2 regions of the Streptomyces sp. SP18CS02 genome follow, and region 2 is predicted to be linked to the other one. Evidence: riboswitches for the same ligand, from Rfam matches in the RefSeq annotation. Region 2 holds a riboswitch; the other holds the start of a gene.
The links. A riboswitch is a leader RNA that binds a small molecule or an ion and turns the genes downstream of it on or off. The one in region 2 is predicted to bind glycine.
Positions count from the first base shown of each region.

Region 1 (8,794 bases), on a different contig from region 2:
GACCGGCCGCCACGAGACCCGCGAAGTGGGCCATGTCGACCCACAGGTGCGCGCCGACCTCGTCGGCGATCCGCCGGAACGCCGCGAAGTCCAGCCGGCGCGGGTACGCCGACCAGCCGGCGATGATCACCTTGGGCCGGTTCTCCTTGGCCAGGCGCTCGACCTCGGCCATGTCGACCAGGCCGGCGTCGTCCACGTGGTAGGCGACCACGTTGAACTGCTTGCCGGAGAAGTTCAGGCGCATGCCGTGCGTCAGGTGACCGCCGTGGGCGAGGTCGAGGCCCAGGATCGTGTCACCGGGCTGGGCGATCGCGAACAGCGCGGCCTGGTTCGCGGACGCGCCGGAGTGCGGCTGCACGTTCGCGTACTCCGCGCCGAACAGGTCCTTGACGCGGTCGATGGCGAACTGCTCGGCCACGTCGACGTGCTCGCAGCCGCCGTAGTAGCGGCGGCCGGGGTAGCCCTCGGCGTACTTGTTGGTGAGGACGGAGCCCTGGGCCTCCATGACCGCGACCGGAGCGAAGTTCTCCGAGGCGATCATTTCCAGGGTGGACTGCTGACGGTGGAGCTCGGCGTCGACGGCGGCGGCGACGTCCGGGTCCAGCTCATGGAGAGGGGTGTTCAGAAGCGACATCAGGCGGTCCCTACGGGTCTCTTGGTCAGCTGGCGAAGTCGGTGTACTCGTCGGCGGAGAGCAGGTCCTCCGGCTCGCCGGAAACGCGCACCTTGAACAGCCAGCCGCCCTCGAACGGGGCGGAGTTCACCAGCGACGGGTCGTCCACGACGTCCTGGTTGGCCGCGACGACCTCACCGGTCACCGGGGAGTACAGATCGCTGACGGACTTGGTCGACTCCAGCTCACCACAGGTCTCGCCCGCGGTCACGGTGGCGCCGACCTCGGGGAGCTGCACGTACACGACGTCGCCGAGGGCGTTCGCCGCGTGCTCCGTGATACCGACCGTCGACACGCCGTCCTCGGCGGCCGACAGCCACTCGTGCTCCTTGCTGTAGCGCAGCTGCTGGGGGTTGCTCATGACCTGAATTCTCCTGTACGCGGGGGAGTGCTGGTGAACGGGGCTGTTGTGCGGGGGGTCACGTCCGGGGACCGGAACGTCACTTCTGGCGCTTGTAGAACGGCAGCGCCACGACCTCGTACGGCTCGTGGGTACCGCGGATGTCCACCCCGACACCCGGGGTGCCGGGCGCGGCGTGCGCCGCGTCCACGTACGCCATGGCGATCGGCCTGCCCAGCGTGGGGGAGGGCGCGCCGGAGGTGACCTCGCCGATCACCCGGCCGTCCGCGACCACCTGCATGCCCGCGCGCGGCACCCGGCGCCCCTCGGCGATCAGGCCGACCAGCTTGCGCGGAGGGCTGGCGACGGCGCGCTCGGCGGCGGCCTCCAGGGCCGCACGGCCGACGAAATCACCCTCCTTCTCGAACTTGACCACCCGGCCGAGCCCCGCGTCGAAGGGGGTCAGCCCCGTGGTCAGCTCGTGCCCGTACAGCGGCATGCCCGCCTCCAGGCGCAGCGTGTCGCGGCAGGAGAGCCCGCAGGGGATCAGGCCGACGTCCCGGCCCGCCTCGGTCAGCGCCTGCCAGAGCCGCTCGGCGTGGAGCGGCTCGACGAAGAGCTCGAAGCCGTCCTCGCCGGTGTAGCCGGTGCGGGCGATGAGGGCGGGCACGCCCGCGACGGTGCCCGGCAGGCCGGCGTAGTACTTCAGACCGTCGAGGTCCGCGTCGGTGAGCGACTTCAGGATGCCGGGGGACTCCGGGCCCTGGACGGCGAGCAGCGCGTACGCGTCGCGGTCGTCGCGGACGACGGCGTCGAAGCCGGCGGCCCGCTCGGTCAGGGCGTCGAGCACCGTCTGGGCGTTGCCCGCGTTCGCGACGACCATGTACTCCGGGGCGCCGGACTCGCCCAGCCGGTAGACGATCAGGTCGTCGAGGATCCCGCCGTCCTCCTGGCAGATCATGGTGTAGCGGGCCCGGCCGGGGCCGATCGAGCCGATGTTGCCCACCAGGGCGTGGTCGAGGAGGGCCGCCGCCTGCGGGCCGGTGACGGTGATCTCACCCATGTGGGACAGGTCGAAGAGGCCCGCCCTGGTGCGTACGGCGTTGTGCTCGTCCCGCTCGCTCGCGTACCGGAGCGGCATGTCCCAGCCGGCGAAGTCGGTCATGGTCGCGCCCAGCGAACGATGCAGGGCGTCGAGGGCGGTCAGACGGGGGGCAGTGCTCATGGATGTGGCTCCCGGGTCCCAGGACATGGCTGGCGAGGACGATCCTCCCCATCTGTCATCGGAACCTGAGAGGTTCGCCGAGAGTGCCCGGGCGGGCTCGGCTTGCACCTTGGGTGGAGCCGCCGCGGCGGCTCGCTTTTCAGATCTGCCTCATCCACGCGGTACGGGGCCTGAGAGATTCAAGGGAGGGACTTGCTCCTTCGGCGCCCGGGGCGTGCCCCGGGACTCTCCCGCGCGGATTCAAGCGGCCGGTATGAGGTTGTGGGCCAGTCGCACGACTGTGCTGCTCTTGGCGCGCACATCATTGCACGAGGGGTGTCCCCGGCAAATCGCTTGTGCCTCATTACCCTTTCTTTACACTTCTTGGGCAAGGGTCGGGGAAGCCGAGCCCGAGCAGGGGGAGAAGCGATGACGTTGCAGCGGACCGGTGTCTACGCCACGACCGCGGGAGTGCCCGCCCGGCCCGCCCGGCCCCGCCTGCGCGCCCGGCGGCGCGCCGCCGCCCCGGTCCTGCGGGACCTGCGGGAGCGGGCCGGGCGCTGCCCCCGGACGCTGTCCTTCGCCGCCGGTGACCTGGTGGTCGTCTCCGGACTGCCCGGAAGCGGCAAGTCCACCCTGATCCGCCGGGCCGCCGCGGGCCTCGGCATCGACTCCCAGGACGCCCGCGAGCGCTGGGACGCGCGGATGCCGGCCTTCCTGCCGTACGCGGTCTACCGCCCCCTGGTCCGCGTCTCGCACTACGCGGGGCTGTGGCGCCGGCTGCGCTCCGGGGCGAGCCTCGTCGTCCACGACTGCGGCACACAGGCCTGGGTGCGCCGCTGGCTGGCCCGCGAGGCCCGGCGCCGCGGCCGCGCCCTGCACCTGGTCCTGCTGGACGTCACGGCCCACGAGGCCCGGGCGGGGCAGCGGGAGCGGGGGCGGGGCGTCTCGGGGTACGCCTTCGCCCGGCACCGCAGAGCGGTGGGCAGACTGGTGCGGGACGCCGAGCAGGGCGTCCTGCCGGGCGGCTGCGCCTCCGCGGTGCTCCTGGACCGCCCCGCGGCCGGCGTCCTGACGCGCATCGGCTTTCCGTAGTCCGGCGCGTTAGGGTGCTGCGGCAAGCACAGGGGGTGCCGCGCGGCGAAGCGGGCCGGGCGGCGCGGAGGGAGGAGGACCAGTGGACGCAGTGGTCACCGCATGGCCGGGCAACGAGCTCGAAGAGGTCCTGACCGCCTCGCTCGGCAACCCCGGATCCGGCGCACGGCTCGTCGAGGTGCTGGGCCGCAGCCGCGTCTGGGTCCCCCTGCCCAACGGCGGCGGGCCCGACAGCCCCAGCCTGGACCTGCCCACCCTGGAGATCGACGGCCTGCCCTACGTACCGGTCTTCAGCTCCCGGCAGCAGTTCGAGCACTGCGTGGGCGCCCATACGCCCTTCACCGTCGCCCCGGCCGTCGAGTTCGCCCGCGGGCTCCCGCCGCAGCTGGGCATCGCCGTGAACCCCGGCGGCGCCGTCGGGGCCCCGCTGCCGCCGCCCGCCGTGGCCGAGCTGTGCCGGGCCGGCCGCACCCCGCTGGACGGGGCGGCGAGCGGCGCCCGTGTGCGGCTCTTCGAGCCCGACTGGCAGGACGACCCGGTGGACTTCCTGGCGGCCGCGGCGGAGGAGTTCCAGGCCGCCGGCACGGTCCTCACCGCCCGCCGCGCCCTCGCGAGCATCGAGGGCGGGAGCCCGACGCTGTTCATCGGCGTCCAGCTCTCCTCCTGGGAGGGCGTCGACCGTGACGTACCGATGGACGCCCTCGGCCGGGCGCTCGGCCGGGGCGGTCCTGCCCAGGTGCCGTGGCCGGTCAACCTGGTCCTGCTCGACATCGCGCAGGATCCGGTGGGCGACTGGATGCTGGCGAAGGTACGGCCGTTCTACCAGCGGTAGGACGTACGGGGAACGAGTCCGTGGCGGGCCCGGCCGCTTAAGCTGGTCCGGTGGACGTAAGAGGGGCGGGGACCAGGGTGAGTGCGTCAGGCACCGGGGCGGCCGGACAGGTCGAGCACAAGCTGCGCCAGGTGACCCCCGGGCGGTACGACGCGTACGAGGCGTTGCTGCACGCCCTCGCCGACGGCCCGGTGTGGATGCTGCTCTGGCACGGCCAGGCCGGTTCGCCCGACGCGCAGTACGGGAACATGGAGGTCGACGGCCTGGGCTACGCCCCCTGCGTCACCTCCGCCCAGGAGCTCGCCGCCTCCGGCTGGAACCGCGCCCACGAGGTGATCACCGGCCGCGACATCGCCCGCGCCCTCTACCCGGACCGCTGGGGCATCTGGCTCAATCCGCACGCCCCCGGCGGCGGCGTCGGCATCCCGTGGCCCGACCTGCGCCGGATCGCCACCGGTCTCGACCGGATGCCCGCCGGGCCGCTGCGGCTGTCCGAACCGGCGATCCAGATCCCGCAGTTCTACGCCCAGCTCACGCAGAACGCCCACCGCACGCCCGCCGTCCGGGCGCTGCGCCGCGCCTGGGTGCAGCCGGCCCTCGGCTCCCCGTACCTCGCCATCGGCCTTGACCTGTACGACACCGGCCAGGCGTCCGTCGACGCGGTGCGCGCGATGATGCAGCAGTCGATCGGGGCCGTCCCCGACGGCCTGCCCGTCTCGACGGTCGCGATGTCCGACGAGTACGACCCGGTGACGATGTGGCTGCGGGCCAACACCCGGCCCTTCTACGACCGGGAGGCGCACGCCACGGCCCCGGTCGTGCCCGCCGCCGGGTACGGGTACCCGCCGGCCCGCGGCGCGTACTGACCGGGCGCGTACCGGCAGGGCGCCTGACGCCCGGCGGGTGACGTCCGGCCGCCGGGGGGACCGCCCGGCCCGGCGCCGCGCCTCCTGACGCCGCGCGGTGCGAGCCCGTCCCGCCCCTCCGTCGGGTTCCGGCCACCGCCACCCCATGGCGCGCCCCCCCGCGCCCCGTGCTCTCCGCTGTCCCGCGGGCCTTCCACGCACGCGGGCCTTCCTCCGCACGCGCGCCCCCCGGCGGCGCCCGAGGGATCGTCGAGCCCGCCGACCGCGCGGGCCGGCGCCGCCACCGATGCCCGTGCGCTGCGTGAACCGTCGGTGGGCACAGTGACTTGACCGCCCTGGTGGCGTTTTCGTGCCAGGTGCCCGGGTCTGATGTCACCTGATGAGACAAGTACGGCACATCTACGCGCGTACCCCTTAGGACGCAACTGCCCCACGTCCGGCCCGCGTTCACGGACGTTCGGATAACGGAACTCCCCAGACAGCATCACGTTTGCGCATCCATTCCCCGTCAAGTCTGGTAACGGATCGCAACCGCGTTGAAGACTCCCGCTCCAAGGGGTGGATTCGCCCCTGCGTGCGACTGAGTACGACGGACGGAACACGCCGCCACGAGCGGCAAGTGCGGGCCGGCCACCGCCGGTTGAGAGGGGTCCCTGCCAGATGACGGCACCACTGCACGAGCCGACTGCGGAAGCCGCCCCGAGCGCCGCCGCGGAAGCGGCAGGCGTCTCCGAGGGAAAGCAGGTGCAGGGCCGCTCTCCCGGCCGTATCGCCTGGGAGCGCCTCAAGAGCGACAAACTGGCTCTCGCCGGTGGCGCCGTGGTGCTCTTCCTGATCGTGGTGGCGCTCCTCGCGCCGGTGATCACCGCGCTCGTCGGCCAGTCGCCCGACGAGCACCACGAAGACCTCATCGACCCGCTCTTCTCGACCCCCATCGGGTCCTTCGGCGGCGTCAGCGGTGAGCACTGGTTCGGCATCGAGCCGGTCAACGGCCGCGACGTGTTCGCCCGCATCGTCTACGGTGCCCGGATCTCCCTGCTGGTCGGCTTCCTGTCGGCCGTCGTCGCCGTCGTCCTCGGCACCGTCCTCGGCATCCTCGCGGGCTTCTTCGGCGGATGGGTGGACGCCACCATCAGCCGTGTGATGGACATGCTGCTGTCGTTCCCGCAGCTGCTCTTCATCATCGCGCTGGTCTCCGTCATGCCGAACGAACTGCTCGGTCTCACCGGCACCAGCGTGCGCGTGATGGTGATGATCCTCGTGATCGGCTTCTTCGGCTGGCCGTACATCGGCCGTGTGGTGCGCGGCCAGACCCTCTCGCTGCGCGAGCGGGAGTACGTGGAGGCGGCCCGCAGTCTCGGAGCGGGACGCACCTACATCCTCGTCAAGGAGCTGCTCCCCAACCTCGTCGCGCCGATCGTCGTGTACACGACGATGATGATCCCCACCAACATCCTCACGGAGGCCGCGCTCAGCTTCCTCGGTGTGGGCGTCAAGCCGCCCACCGCCTCCTGGGGGGACATGCTCTCCGACGCGGTGGACTACTTCGACGCGGACCCGATGTTCATGGTGATCCCGGGTCTGGCCATCTTCATCACCGTGCTCTCCTTCAACCTCTTCGGCGACGGCGTACGCGATGCGCTCGACCCGAAGGGCTCGCGCTGAACTGCCGTACCCCCAAGCCCTGTTATCCGCAGGCCGCTACTCACACGGAGGATCCGAGATCGTGACTACCCAACCCACTTCAGGGCGGCGCAAGCAGGCCGTGGCAGCTGCTGCCGTGGTCGCGGCGCTGCTGACCACGGCAGCGTGCGGCGGCGGTGGCGGCAATGGTGACAAGAAGGGCGCGGCCGGCTTCGACGCGGCCAACAACAAGGTCGCCAACGCGTCGGACAAGAAGGGCGGCACGCTGAAGTTCGCCGGCGCCCAGGACGCCGACTCGTGGGACACCACGCGCGGCTACTACGGCTTCGCCTGGAACTTCATGCGCTACTACAGCCGCCAGCTGGTCACCTTCAAGACCGAGCCGGGCAAGGCCGGTACGGAGCTCACCCCCGACCTCGCCACGGCACGGGCCGAGATCTCGCCCGACGGCAAGACGTACAAGTACACCCTGCGTGAGGGCTCGACCTGGGAGGACGGCAAGCCGATCACCTCCCAGGACATCAAGTACGGCATCGAGCGCCAGTGGGCACAGGACGTGCTCTCCGGCGGTCCGGTCTACCTCCGGGACATCCTCGACCCGAAGAAGGAGTACCCCGGCCCGTACAAGGACACCGCGCCGGACAAGCTGGGCCTGAAGGCCATCGAGACGCCGGACGCGAAGACCATCATCTTCAAGCTCCCCTCGCCCAACAGCGACTTCGAGGACATCCTCGCGCTCACCTCGTCCTCGCCGGTGCGCCAGGACATGGACACCAAGTCGAAGTACGGCCTCAAGCCGTTCTCCTCGGGCCCGTACAAGTTCGCGTCGTACACGCCGAACAAGTCGCTGGAGCTGGTCCGCAACACCAACTGGAAGCAGTCCTCGGACCCGGTCCGCAAGGCGCTCCCGGACAAGATCTCGCTGACGCTGTTCTCCAACGCCAACGAGATGGACAACCGCCTGATCAACGGCGACTACCACCTCGACATCAACCAGACCGGCATGTCCCCGCAGGGCCGCACCAAGGCGCTGAAGGAGCACAAGGGCAATCTGGACAACCCGGTCTCCGGCTTCATCCGCTACGCGGTCTTCCCGCAGACGGTCGAGCCGTTCAACAACATCGAGTGCCGCAAGGCCGTCATCTACGGCTCCGACCACAAGTCGCTGCAGACCGCGCGCGGCGGCCCGGTGGCCGGCGGCGACATCGGCACCAACATGCTGCCGCCGTCCGTGCCGGGCTCCGAGGGCCAGAAGTACGACCCGTGGGAGCTGACGAAGAACGACGGCGCGGCGGACGTCACCAAGGCGAAGGCCGCCCTGAAGGCCTGCGGCAAGCCGAACGGCTTCAAGACCACCATCGCGGTCCGCAACAACAAGCCGGTCGAGGTGGCCACCGCCGAGTCGATGCAGGCGTCGCTGAAGAAGGTCGGCATCGAGGTCGACATCGACAAGTACGACGGCTCGCAGACCTCCGGCATCATCGGCAACCCGTCGGTCGTCAAGAGCAAGAACTACGGCATCATCATCATGGGCTGGGGCCCGGACTTCCCGTCCGTGCAGGGCTACGGCCAGCCGCTGTGGGACAGCTCCTACATCCTCGAGAGCGGCAACAACAACTTCGGGATGATCAAGAACCCGGCGATCGACAAGGCCTTCGACGACTACGCCGTCGAGCTGGACGACGCGAAGAAGGAACAGCTCGCCAAGGACATCAACCACAAGGTGATGGAGGGCGCGCACTACCTGCCCTTCGTCTTCGAGAAGTTCGTCAACTGGCGCTCGCCCCAGCTCACCAACGTCTACACGACGGACGCGTACAGCGGTCAGTACGACTTCACCAGCCTGGGTCTGAAGTAATCACCACCGGCACACCCGCCACACGGTACGAAAGGCAGGTGAAGGCCGGAGCGGTCTGACCGCGGGCCACCGGACGACCTCCGGCGGCCCGCGGCCCCCGCTGGGCCGAGAGCAGTGCTCGCATACCTCATCAGGCGGCTCTTCGCCGCCGCAGTGATGCTGGTGGTCATCATCCTGGTGGTCTTCGGCATCTTCTTCCTCATCCCCTCGTGGACGGGCGTCGACCCGGCCACGATGTACGTCGGCAAGCAGTCCGACGCCGCGGCCGTCGAGGCGGTCCGG
Region 1 covers NZ_JAQYXC010000303.1:267,511-276,304, reverse strand. Annotated here, with positions in the region: gene glyA (serine hydroxymethyltransferase) at 1-634, opposite strand, end outside; gene gcvH (glycine cleavage system protein GcvH) at 660-1,034, opposite strand; gene gcvT (glycine cleavage system aminomethyltransferase GcvT) at 1,114-2,238, opposite strand; glycine riboswitch at 2,388-2,481, opposite strand; gene PUR26_RS32215 (AAA family ATPase) at 2,647-3,312, shown strand; gene PUR26_RS32210 (enhanced serine sensitivity protein SseB) at 3,404-4,144, shown strand; gene PUR26_RS32205 (enhanced serine sensitivity protein SseB C-terminal domain-containing protein) at 4,222-5,010, shown strand; gene PUR26_RS32200 (ABC transporter permease) at 5,671-6,675, shown strand; gene PUR26_RS32195 (ABC transporter substrate-binding protein) at 6,737-8,512, shown strand; gene PUR26_RS32190 (ABC transporter permease) at 8,627-8,794, shown strand, end outside.
Region 1: another riboswitch for glycine. It lies ahead of gcvT (glycine cleavage system aminomethyltransferase GcvT); the one in region 2 lies ahead of gcvP (aminomethyl-transferring glycine dehydrogenase).

Region 2 (8,794 bases):
GACCGGGCCGACGCCCGGGCCGCCGCCGCCGTGCGGGATGCAGAAGGTCTTGTGCAGGTTCAGGTGCGAGACGTCGCCGCCGAACTTGCCCGGCTTGGCCACTCCGACCAGGGCGTTGAGGTTGGCCCCGTCGACGTACACCTGGCCGCCGGCGTCGTGCACGGCCGCGCAGATGTCGGCGACGTGCTCCTCGAAGACACCGTGCGTGGAGGGGTAGGTGATCATCAGTACGGACAGCTCGTCACGGTACTGCTCGATCTTGGCGCGCAGGTCCGCGATGTCGACCTCGCCGTCGTCGGCGGTCTTCACCACGACGACCTTCATGCCGGCCATCACGGCGCTGGCGGCGTTGGTGCCGTGCGCGGAGGACGGGATGAGGCAGACGGTGCGGCGGTCGTCGCCGTTGGCGCGGTGGTAGGCGCGCACCGCGAGCAGACCGGCGAGCTCGCCCTGCGAACCGGCGTTGGGCTGGACCGACACCTTGTCGTAGCCGGTGACCTCCGCGAGGCGCTCCTCCAGCTCACGGATGAGGGTGAGGTAGCCCTGCGCCTGGTCGACCGGGGCGAAGGGGTGGATCTGCGCGAACTCCGGCCAGGTGACCGGCTCCATCTCGGTGGTCGCGTTGAGCTTCATCGTGCAGGAGCCGAGCGGGATCATGCCGCGGTCCAGCGCGTAGTCACGATCGGCCAGCTTGCGCAGGTAGCGCAGCATGGCGGTCTCGGAGCGGTGCGCGTGGAAGACCGGGTGGGTGAGGTAGGCGTCGGTGCGCAGGAGGCCCTCGGGCAGCGCCTCGGCCGTCCGGGCGTCCAGTGCCTCTATGTCGCCGTGCACCCCGAAGGCGTCCCAGACGGCGGCCAGCTGCGCACGCCCGGTGGTCTCGTCGCAGGCGACGGAGACGTGGTCGGCGTCGACGAGGCGGAGGTTGACCCCGCCCTCGCGGGCGGCGGCGACGGCCTGGGCGGCCTTGCCGGGCACGCGGACGGTGAGGGTGTCGAAGTACGAGTCGTGCACCACGTCGACCCCGCCCGCCCGCAGGCCCTCGGCGAGGATGGCGGCGTAGCGGTGGGTGCGCCGCGCGATCGCCTTCAGGCCGTCGGGGCCGTGGTACACGGCGTACATGCCGGCCATGACGGCGAGCAGCACCTGCGCGGTACAGATGTTGCTGGTCGCCTTCTCACGGCGGATGTGCTGCTCGCGGGTCTGCAGTGCCAGGCGGTACGCCTTGTTGCCGTCCGCGTCCACGGAGACGCCGACGAGCCGGCCCGGGAGGCTGCGGGCGAACTTCTCGCGTACGGCCATGTAGCCGGCGTGCGGACCGCCGAAGCCCATGGGGACGCCGAAGCGCTGCGTGGTGCCGACGGCGATGTCGGCGCCCAGCTCACCGGGCGAGGCGAGCAGGGTGAGGGCCAGGAGGTCGGCGGCGACGGTGACGATCGAGCCCAGCTCGTGCGCCTGCTCGATGACCGGCTTCAGATCGCGCACGGCGCCGGAGGCACCGGGGTACTGGAGCAGGACGCCGAAGACCCCGCGCTCGGCGATCTCGGCCGGGATGCCGTCGCTCAGGTCGGCGACGACGACCTCGACACCGGTCGGCTCGGCGCGGGTCTCGATGACGGCGATGGTCTGCGGCAGGGCGTCGGCGTCGACCAGGAAGACGCCGTCCTTGACCTTGCCCACACGGCGGGCGAGCGACATGGCCTCGGCGGCCGCGGTGCCCTCGTCGAGCAGCGACGCGCCGGAGGTGGGCAGACCGGTCAGATCGGCCACCACGGTCTGGAAGTTGAGGAGCGCCTCCAGGCGGCCCTGGGAGATCTCCGGCTGGTACGGCGTGTACGCGGTGTACCAGGCCGGGTTCTCCATGACGTTGCGCAGGATGACCGGCGGGGTGAAGGTGCCGTAGTAGCCCAGGCCGATCATCGGTGCGAGCACCTGGTTGCGGTCGGCCAGCGAGCGCAGCTCGGCGAGGACCTCGGCCTCGGTACGGGCCTCCGGCAGCCCGAGCGCCTCGGCGCTCTTGATGACGTCCGGAACCGCGGCGGCCGTGAGCTCGTCGAGCGACCCGTAGCCCACCTGCGCGAGCATCTTGGCCCGGGCCTCGGCGTCGGGTCCGATGTGGCGCTGCTCGAAGGGGATGCCTCGCTCCAGCTGGGAGAGCGGAATGCGGTTGGCGGTCATGCGGGGGGCCTCCTGGTCGATGCGACCTGCGAGGGGCACCACGGCGCGGGTGCCCGGACGGCCTCCCCCTCTGTCATCTCAACCTGAGAGCTTCACCGGACGCCACAGGGCGGTCCGGCTTTCACCGTCGGTGAGAGCGGATGCCGTCCGACGCCCGCCCTGCTTTCCAGAGTGACCTCGTCCGTGCGGTACAGGGTGCCTGAGAGATTCCGGGGAGGATTTGCTCCTTCGGCGCCTCCGAAAGGTTTCTCCAGAGGACTCTCCCGCACGGGGTCAGCAGCCGCTAGCCAGACTACCAGCGAGGTCGGATCACGATCCCTCAAGTGGCCGAGGTCACCGTTGTGCACTTTCGTAGTGTTGACGGAACTGTTGCGACCAGTTGGAGGGACCGTGCAGACCGATATCGATCCGCGCAGCCTGATCGGCCGCAAGACCTTCGACCGCAACGGGCACAAGATCGGCAGCATCGACGAGGTGTATCTGGACGACGCGACGGGCGTGCCGGAGTGGGCGGCCGTCCGCACGGGTCTGTTCAGCCGTGACGCCTTCGTCCCCCTGGCCCCCAGCGAGCTCGCCGACGACGGCCTGCACGTCCCCTACGAGCGGGCCCTGATCAAGGACGCGCCCGACTTCGGCGTCGGACGCCACCTCTCCCCCGAACAGGAGCTGCAGCTCTACCACCACTACGGAATCGACCTGCCTTCCCCGCCGGAGGACTCCGCGCCCCCCTCCGCCGCCTCCGACCGCGACTTCGGCAGGCTGGCCGGACAGGACGACTGACCGGGGTGCCGGGACTCCCCCGGCACCAGCGGCAGCGGATCCGACAGCTCCAGCATCGGATCGTCCGACCAGAACGTCCGCACACGCCCCGGAGCCGATCCCGGCGTCTCGAACCGCACCGTGACCCGCCCCACCCCGCTGCCCTGCACCCACCCCGCACCGTGATCGGCGTGCCGCACGTCGTGCCCGGCCGGCCACCGCCGTTCGTGCCGCTCCTCGTCGGGGCGGGCCCCCTCGGCCGCCCGGGCACCGCTGTCCCCGGCCGCACCTCCCGGCCGGCCCGCCTGAGCCCCCGGCCCCTCGGGGTGGCCGTGGGGCCGACGGTGGGCCGGTCCGTCGGCGGTCGCGGGCGAGGCGGCGTCGGACGGGCCGCCCGCCGCCAGGACGGCCGCCTCGTCGGCGGCGGCCGCCTGCGCGAACAGATCCTCCTGCGTGTAGTCGGCCAGCCCCGACACGCCCACGCCCAGCAGCCGCACCCCGCCCGTGGTGTCCACGGCCTCCAGCAGCCGCCCCGCCGCCTCGCGCACCACCCCGGGATCGTCCGTCGGGCCGCGCAGCGTCTCCGAGCGGGTCAGCGTCGAGAAGTCGTACCGCCGCACCTTCAGCACCACCGTCCGGCCGGAGCGCCCCGCGGCCCGCAGCCGCCGCACACACCGGTCGGCCAGCCGCTCCACCTCCATGCGCACCCGCACCCGGTCGTGCAGGTCCACGTCGAAGGTGTCCTCCACCGACACGGACTTGGCATCCCTCTCCGCCACCACGGGCCGGTCGTCGTACCCCCGGGCCATCCGGTGCAGCGACACCCCGTGCGCCTTCCCCAGCAGCCGTACGAGCTCGTCCTCGCCCGCCTCCGCCAGGTCCGCCACCGTGGTCATGCCCGCCCGTCGCAGGTGCTCGCCGGTCGCGGGCCCCACGCCCGGCAGGGTGCGCACCGGCATCGGCCCCAGCAGCTCTCGTTCCGTGCCGGGCTCGATCAGCAGCAGCCCGTCGGGCTTGGCCTCCTCCGACGCGATCTTCGCCAGCATCTTGGACCCCGCCAGCCCCACCGACCCGCTGAGCCCCGTGGCCCCGTAGATGTCCCTGCGCAGCCGCTCACCGGCCTCCCGCGCCGTCGCGGCGTCATGGGCCGATCCCCCCGCCTCCAGGTCCACGAACGCCTCGTCCAGGCTGAGCGGCTCCACCAGCGGCGAGAGCCGCCCCAGCAGCTCCATGACCTGCTCGCTCACGGCCCGGTACAGCGTGAACCGCGGCACCAGGTACGCGGCGTTCGGCGCGAGCCGCCGGGCCTGGGCCATCGGCATCGCCGAGTGCACCCCGAACCGCCTGGCCTCGTACGACGCCGTCGCGACCACACCGCGCGGCCCCAGCCCGCCGACCACCACGGGCTTTTTGCGCAGACTCGGCTTCGCCGCCTGTTCGACGGCGGCGAAGAAGGCATCCATGTCCAGATGCAGGATCGTCGGCGCTGCTCTCACATCACTGATGCTGCACTACGCCACTGACAATGGCTCGCACCCGTGTACGACCGGCCGCCCGGGCTCGTCCGCGGTCCCGGTCAGACGGCCTTGTCACGCCGGCGCCTGGCCAGTTCGTCCGAGGGATTCGGCCCGATCAGCGTCTCGCCCGTGTCGACGCGCTCGCCGTGCAGCTGCGACAGCGCCGCCTCGACGTCCCGCCACACCACGCCGACGGCGATGCCGAAGATGCCCTGGCCGCCCTGGAGCAGGTCCACGACCTCGTCCGGGGAGGAGCACTCGTAGACCGTGGCGCCGTCGCTCATCAGCGTCATGCGCTCCAGATCGCGAAAGCCCCGGGCACGCAGGTGCTGAACCGCGGCCCGGATGTTCTGCAGGGCGACCCCCGTGTCGAGGAATCGCTTCACGATCTTCAGAACGACCACGTCACGGAAGCTGTAGAGCCGCTGGGTGCCCGATCCGTAGGCGGCCCGCACGCTCGGCTCCACCAGCCCCGTACGGGCCCAGTAGTCGAGCTGGCGGTATGTGATCCCGGCCGCCGCGCAGGCGGTCGGACCCCGATAGCCGATGGTCTCGGTGTCCGGGTCGGCCGCGTCGCCGTGAAGCGGTTCGGCCGCACTTCCGTGAAGCGGGTACGGCCCGCTCGCCGCCGTACCGTCGCCGCTGCTCATCACGCCGACCCTCCGTCCTAGACCTGCCATCTCGACGGTAGGCAGTCACTCGGGGTGCGTCAACGATCGCCACACTCGGCACGCCGAGTGATAATCACCCTGAGAGTGGTTTCCCGTATCCCGATTCCGGGAAAGGCTACTCGAATGCGCCGATGGCGCCCCCAAGATCAGGCCACGGAGAAGACGTCACGCCCGCCGGTCACGGCTCGGGCCGACGGTGGCCGGGGCAGACGGGCGAGGTCACTGACTGTTGGTCCCGAAGTCCTCGGGCGAGATCTGGTCGAGGAACTCGCGGAACTTCTCCACTTCGTCCTCCTGCTCGTCCGGGATGGCGATCCCGGCGTCGTCGAGCACGCCGTCGCTTCCGAAGATCGGGGTACCGGTGCGCAGGGCGAGCGCTATGGCGTCGGACGGCCGGGCACTCACCTCGACCCCGCTGGCGAAGACAAGCTCCGCGTAGAAGACACCTTCCCGCAGGTCGGTGATGCGCACCTCGGTCAGCTCCTGACCCACGGCCTCGAGCACGTCCTTGAAGAGGTCGTGCGTGAGCGGCCGGGCAGGGGCCATGCCCTGCTGGGCGAAGGCAATGGCCGTCGCCTCCCCCGGACCGATCCAGATGGGGAGGTACCGGTCGCCTCCCACTTCACGCAGGAGCACGATCGGCTGGTTGGAGGGCATCTCGACCCGGACACCGACAACATCGAGCTCGTTCACACAGCAACCCTAGGACGTGCCGGACCGGTTTGGGTAGTCGGGCCCCCTCAAGATCAGTGCAACCTGACCCCGAGAGCCGTCTGCACCAGGGCCGCGTGCAGCCGCACCGAGAGGGCCGCCATCTCCTTGGCTGTCGCCTCGGCATGGGCTCTGGTCTGCGGATTACGGTGCCGGCGCAGGGGCGCGACCACCTGTTCGACCAGTCCCGCCTCGCGGTCGGCGGCGGCTTTCACCGCGCGAAGATGGCGCGGTTCGATACCGAATCTCCTCAGGTCCGCGACGAGCTTGGCGACCGTCACGGCCTCCGCGTCGTACCCGCCGTCCGCTTCCGGGGTGATCAGACCGTACGACTCCCACTCGGCGAGCTCGTCCTCACCGGCCTCGGCGGCCGCCAGGAGCTCGGCCCTGCCCACCCGGGCGACCGTGGGACGGTCCAGGCCGGGCTCCCAGGGACCGCCGTCCAGAAGGTCGCGCTGGGGCCCGGGGGCCGGCAGCGCGACCTGCTCGCCGCGTGCGAGGGCGTCCAGGTGTTCGCGGATGACCTTCAACGGCAGATAGTGATCCCGCTGCATGCGCAGGATCTGGGCCAGCCGCTCGACATCCCCGGGACCGAACTTCCGGTATCCGGAAGCGGTCCGCTGCGGCTCGACGAGCCCCTCCGCCTCCAGGAACCGGATCTTGGAGATGGTGACTTCGGGAAACTCCTCGCGCAGCTGGTTGAGCACCGTACCGATGCTCACCAGCTGATCAGCCGAGCCGGCGGCGCCGTGACCGGCACCGCCAGCCGAAGTTCGCAGCATAGGCCTTCCCTGCCGGGTCACACGCCTCGCTGGCTCGCGTAGAAGACGAGCCGGTACTTGCCGATCTGCACCTCGTCGCCGTTCGCCAGGACGACCGAGTCGATCGGCTCCCGGTTGACGTAGGTGCCGTTGAGGCTGCCGACGTCCGAGGCGGTGAAACTGCCGTCCTGGGCCCTGCGGAACTCCACATGACGCCGCGACACGGTCACGTCGTCGAGGAAGATGTCGCTCTGCGGGTGCCGTCCGGCGGTGGTCAGCTCACCGTCCAGCAGGAAGCGGCTGCCCGAGTTCGGGCCGCGCCGCACCACCAGGAGCGCGGAGCCGAGCGGCAGAGCGTCCACCGCAGCCTGCGCCTCCGGCGACAGCGACGGCAGCTGCGTCTGACCGGTCACCTCGGCGTCGTACGCCTCCAGACCCGAGATCGAGATGGTCGACGTCGTCTCGGACGCACGCTCCGCGGGGGCACCCGCACGCAGCGGCGCACCGCAGTGGGAACAGAACCTGCTGGCCTCGGCGTTGCGGTGCCCGCACCTCGTACACACCGGCATGGACGAACCCTCCTGCCGCGGCCGGCCCGCGTGGGGGCTGGTCGCATACGGGTCGGGGGCAAACCCTCCACCCGCACTCGAGGTCGATGGTTCCCCGAAACCTATGCGGCCGGGACCGGCAGGGTCAACAGACGCGCCCTGACCCCCCGGAATGTCACCGCCCGGACCAGCGACCTCGTCACGGAACAGCGGGCGCTCGCCACCCTGCTCCTCATCCTGGCCATGGCGCGGCGCGCGATGCTTGGCAGCGTTGCCGCTGTCCTCGCGCGCGCTCTTGCCGAACAACTTCGCAAACAACTTCACGGGCGATTCCCCTTGAACGAAACAGACCCGCCCGTGGGGCAGGACGAACCCTGATTGAACACACCTGCCGACCCGGACACCCTCACAACGTCCGTACCCTCCGGACAGTTTCCACCACGCACCACCGTTGTGATGCGGCGACCCCCCGCAACCTCATGCCCTCGTCGCACGACCCCCATGCGCCCCCGCCTCACCGCGATGACGACCGAGCGTAGTCAGGCCGCTCCGCCGGTCGCAAGGCGTCCACGACGATCTTCTCCGAGCGGGTCACCGTGGCGGTGGCCTGCTCCTTCTCCAAGGTCTGCACGACGCCTCCCGGGATGTTCAGCGCCGGTTCGAGGTCCTGGGGCTTGCCGATGACCTTGAAGCGGTACGGACCGTCGATCTTCTGACCGTCCACCTCGATGTCGCCGTCGGCACCGGAGAAGTACGAGTCGGCGACCACCCTCACGTCGTTGACCTGGATCGCCTCGGCACCGGCCGCACGGAGCTCCTGGATCGCGTCCAGGAGCATGTCCGAGTCGACCGCACCGGCCCCGTCGTCGATGGTGAGCGTGATCCCCGGCCCCTGCGCCGCCACCGTACCGGCCAGGATGCCCAGCTGCCGCTCCTTTTCGAGCGTCTGCTTGCGGGCCTCCTCCGCCTGGTCGGAACTGCTCTCCAGCTCCGTACGCTGATCCTCCAGACGAGCCTTCTCGTCCTCCAGCCGCTGCGTACGGTCGTCGAGCTCGTCGAGGATACGGACCAGGTCCTCCTGACGCGCCCCGCGCAGCGCGCTGCTGTCGCTGGTCGAACGGACCTGGATGGCCAGACCCAGCCCCAGGCCGAACAGGAGGACGGCCACGATGAGTTGGGCCCGCGTGATGCGCGGCGGCCACAGTCCCGCGACCAGCCGCTGACGGCCGCTCTGCTCGGGCGGTTCCGCGGCCTCCTCGGAGGCCGTCCCGGGTGCCGCCGGTTCCTCACGGACCGCCGGTGCCTCGGGCGCCGGCACCGCCTCCGACGGAGCCGGCGGCGCGGGCTCGGCCGGCGGCTGCGGACCCGGCAGCGCCTCCGGTCCCGGCCGGGGACTCGGCTGGGGCATGGGCAGGGGCCCCGGGGACCCGGGGGACTCGGGGGACTCGGGCCGGGAGTTGGTCTCTCCGTTGCCCTCGGGCTGGGGTGTGCTGTCGTTGCTCATCGGCCTCACGCCCGGAACACATGCCGCCGGATGGCGGCAGCGTTGGAGAAGATCCGGATGCCGAGCACCACGACCACACCCGTGGACAGCTGCGCCCCGACACCCAGCTTGTCGCCCAGGAACACGATGAGCGCGGCCACGACGACGT
Region 2 covers NZ_JAQYXC010000291.1:333,204-341,997, forward strand. Annotated here, with positions in the region: gene gcvP (aminomethyl-transferring glycine dehydrogenase) at 1-2,175, opposite strand, end outside; glycine riboswitch at 2,352-2,451, opposite strand; gene PUR26_RS24210 (PRC-barrel domain-containing protein) at 2,566-2,955, shown strand; gene PUR26_RS24215 (DNA polymerase IV) at 2,859-4,430, opposite strand; gene PUR26_RS24220 (MerR family transcriptional regulator) at 4,511-5,101, opposite strand; gene PUR26_RS24225 (bifunctional nuclease family protein) at 5,342-5,815, opposite strand; gene ftsR (transcriptional regulator FtsR) at 5,869-6,615, opposite strand; gene PUR26_RS24235 (FHA domain-containing protein) at 6,633-7,574, opposite strand; gene PUR26_RS24240 (DUF881 domain-containing protein) at 7,657-8,646, opposite strand; gene PUR26_RS24245 (small basic family protein) at 8,652-8,794, opposite strand, start outside.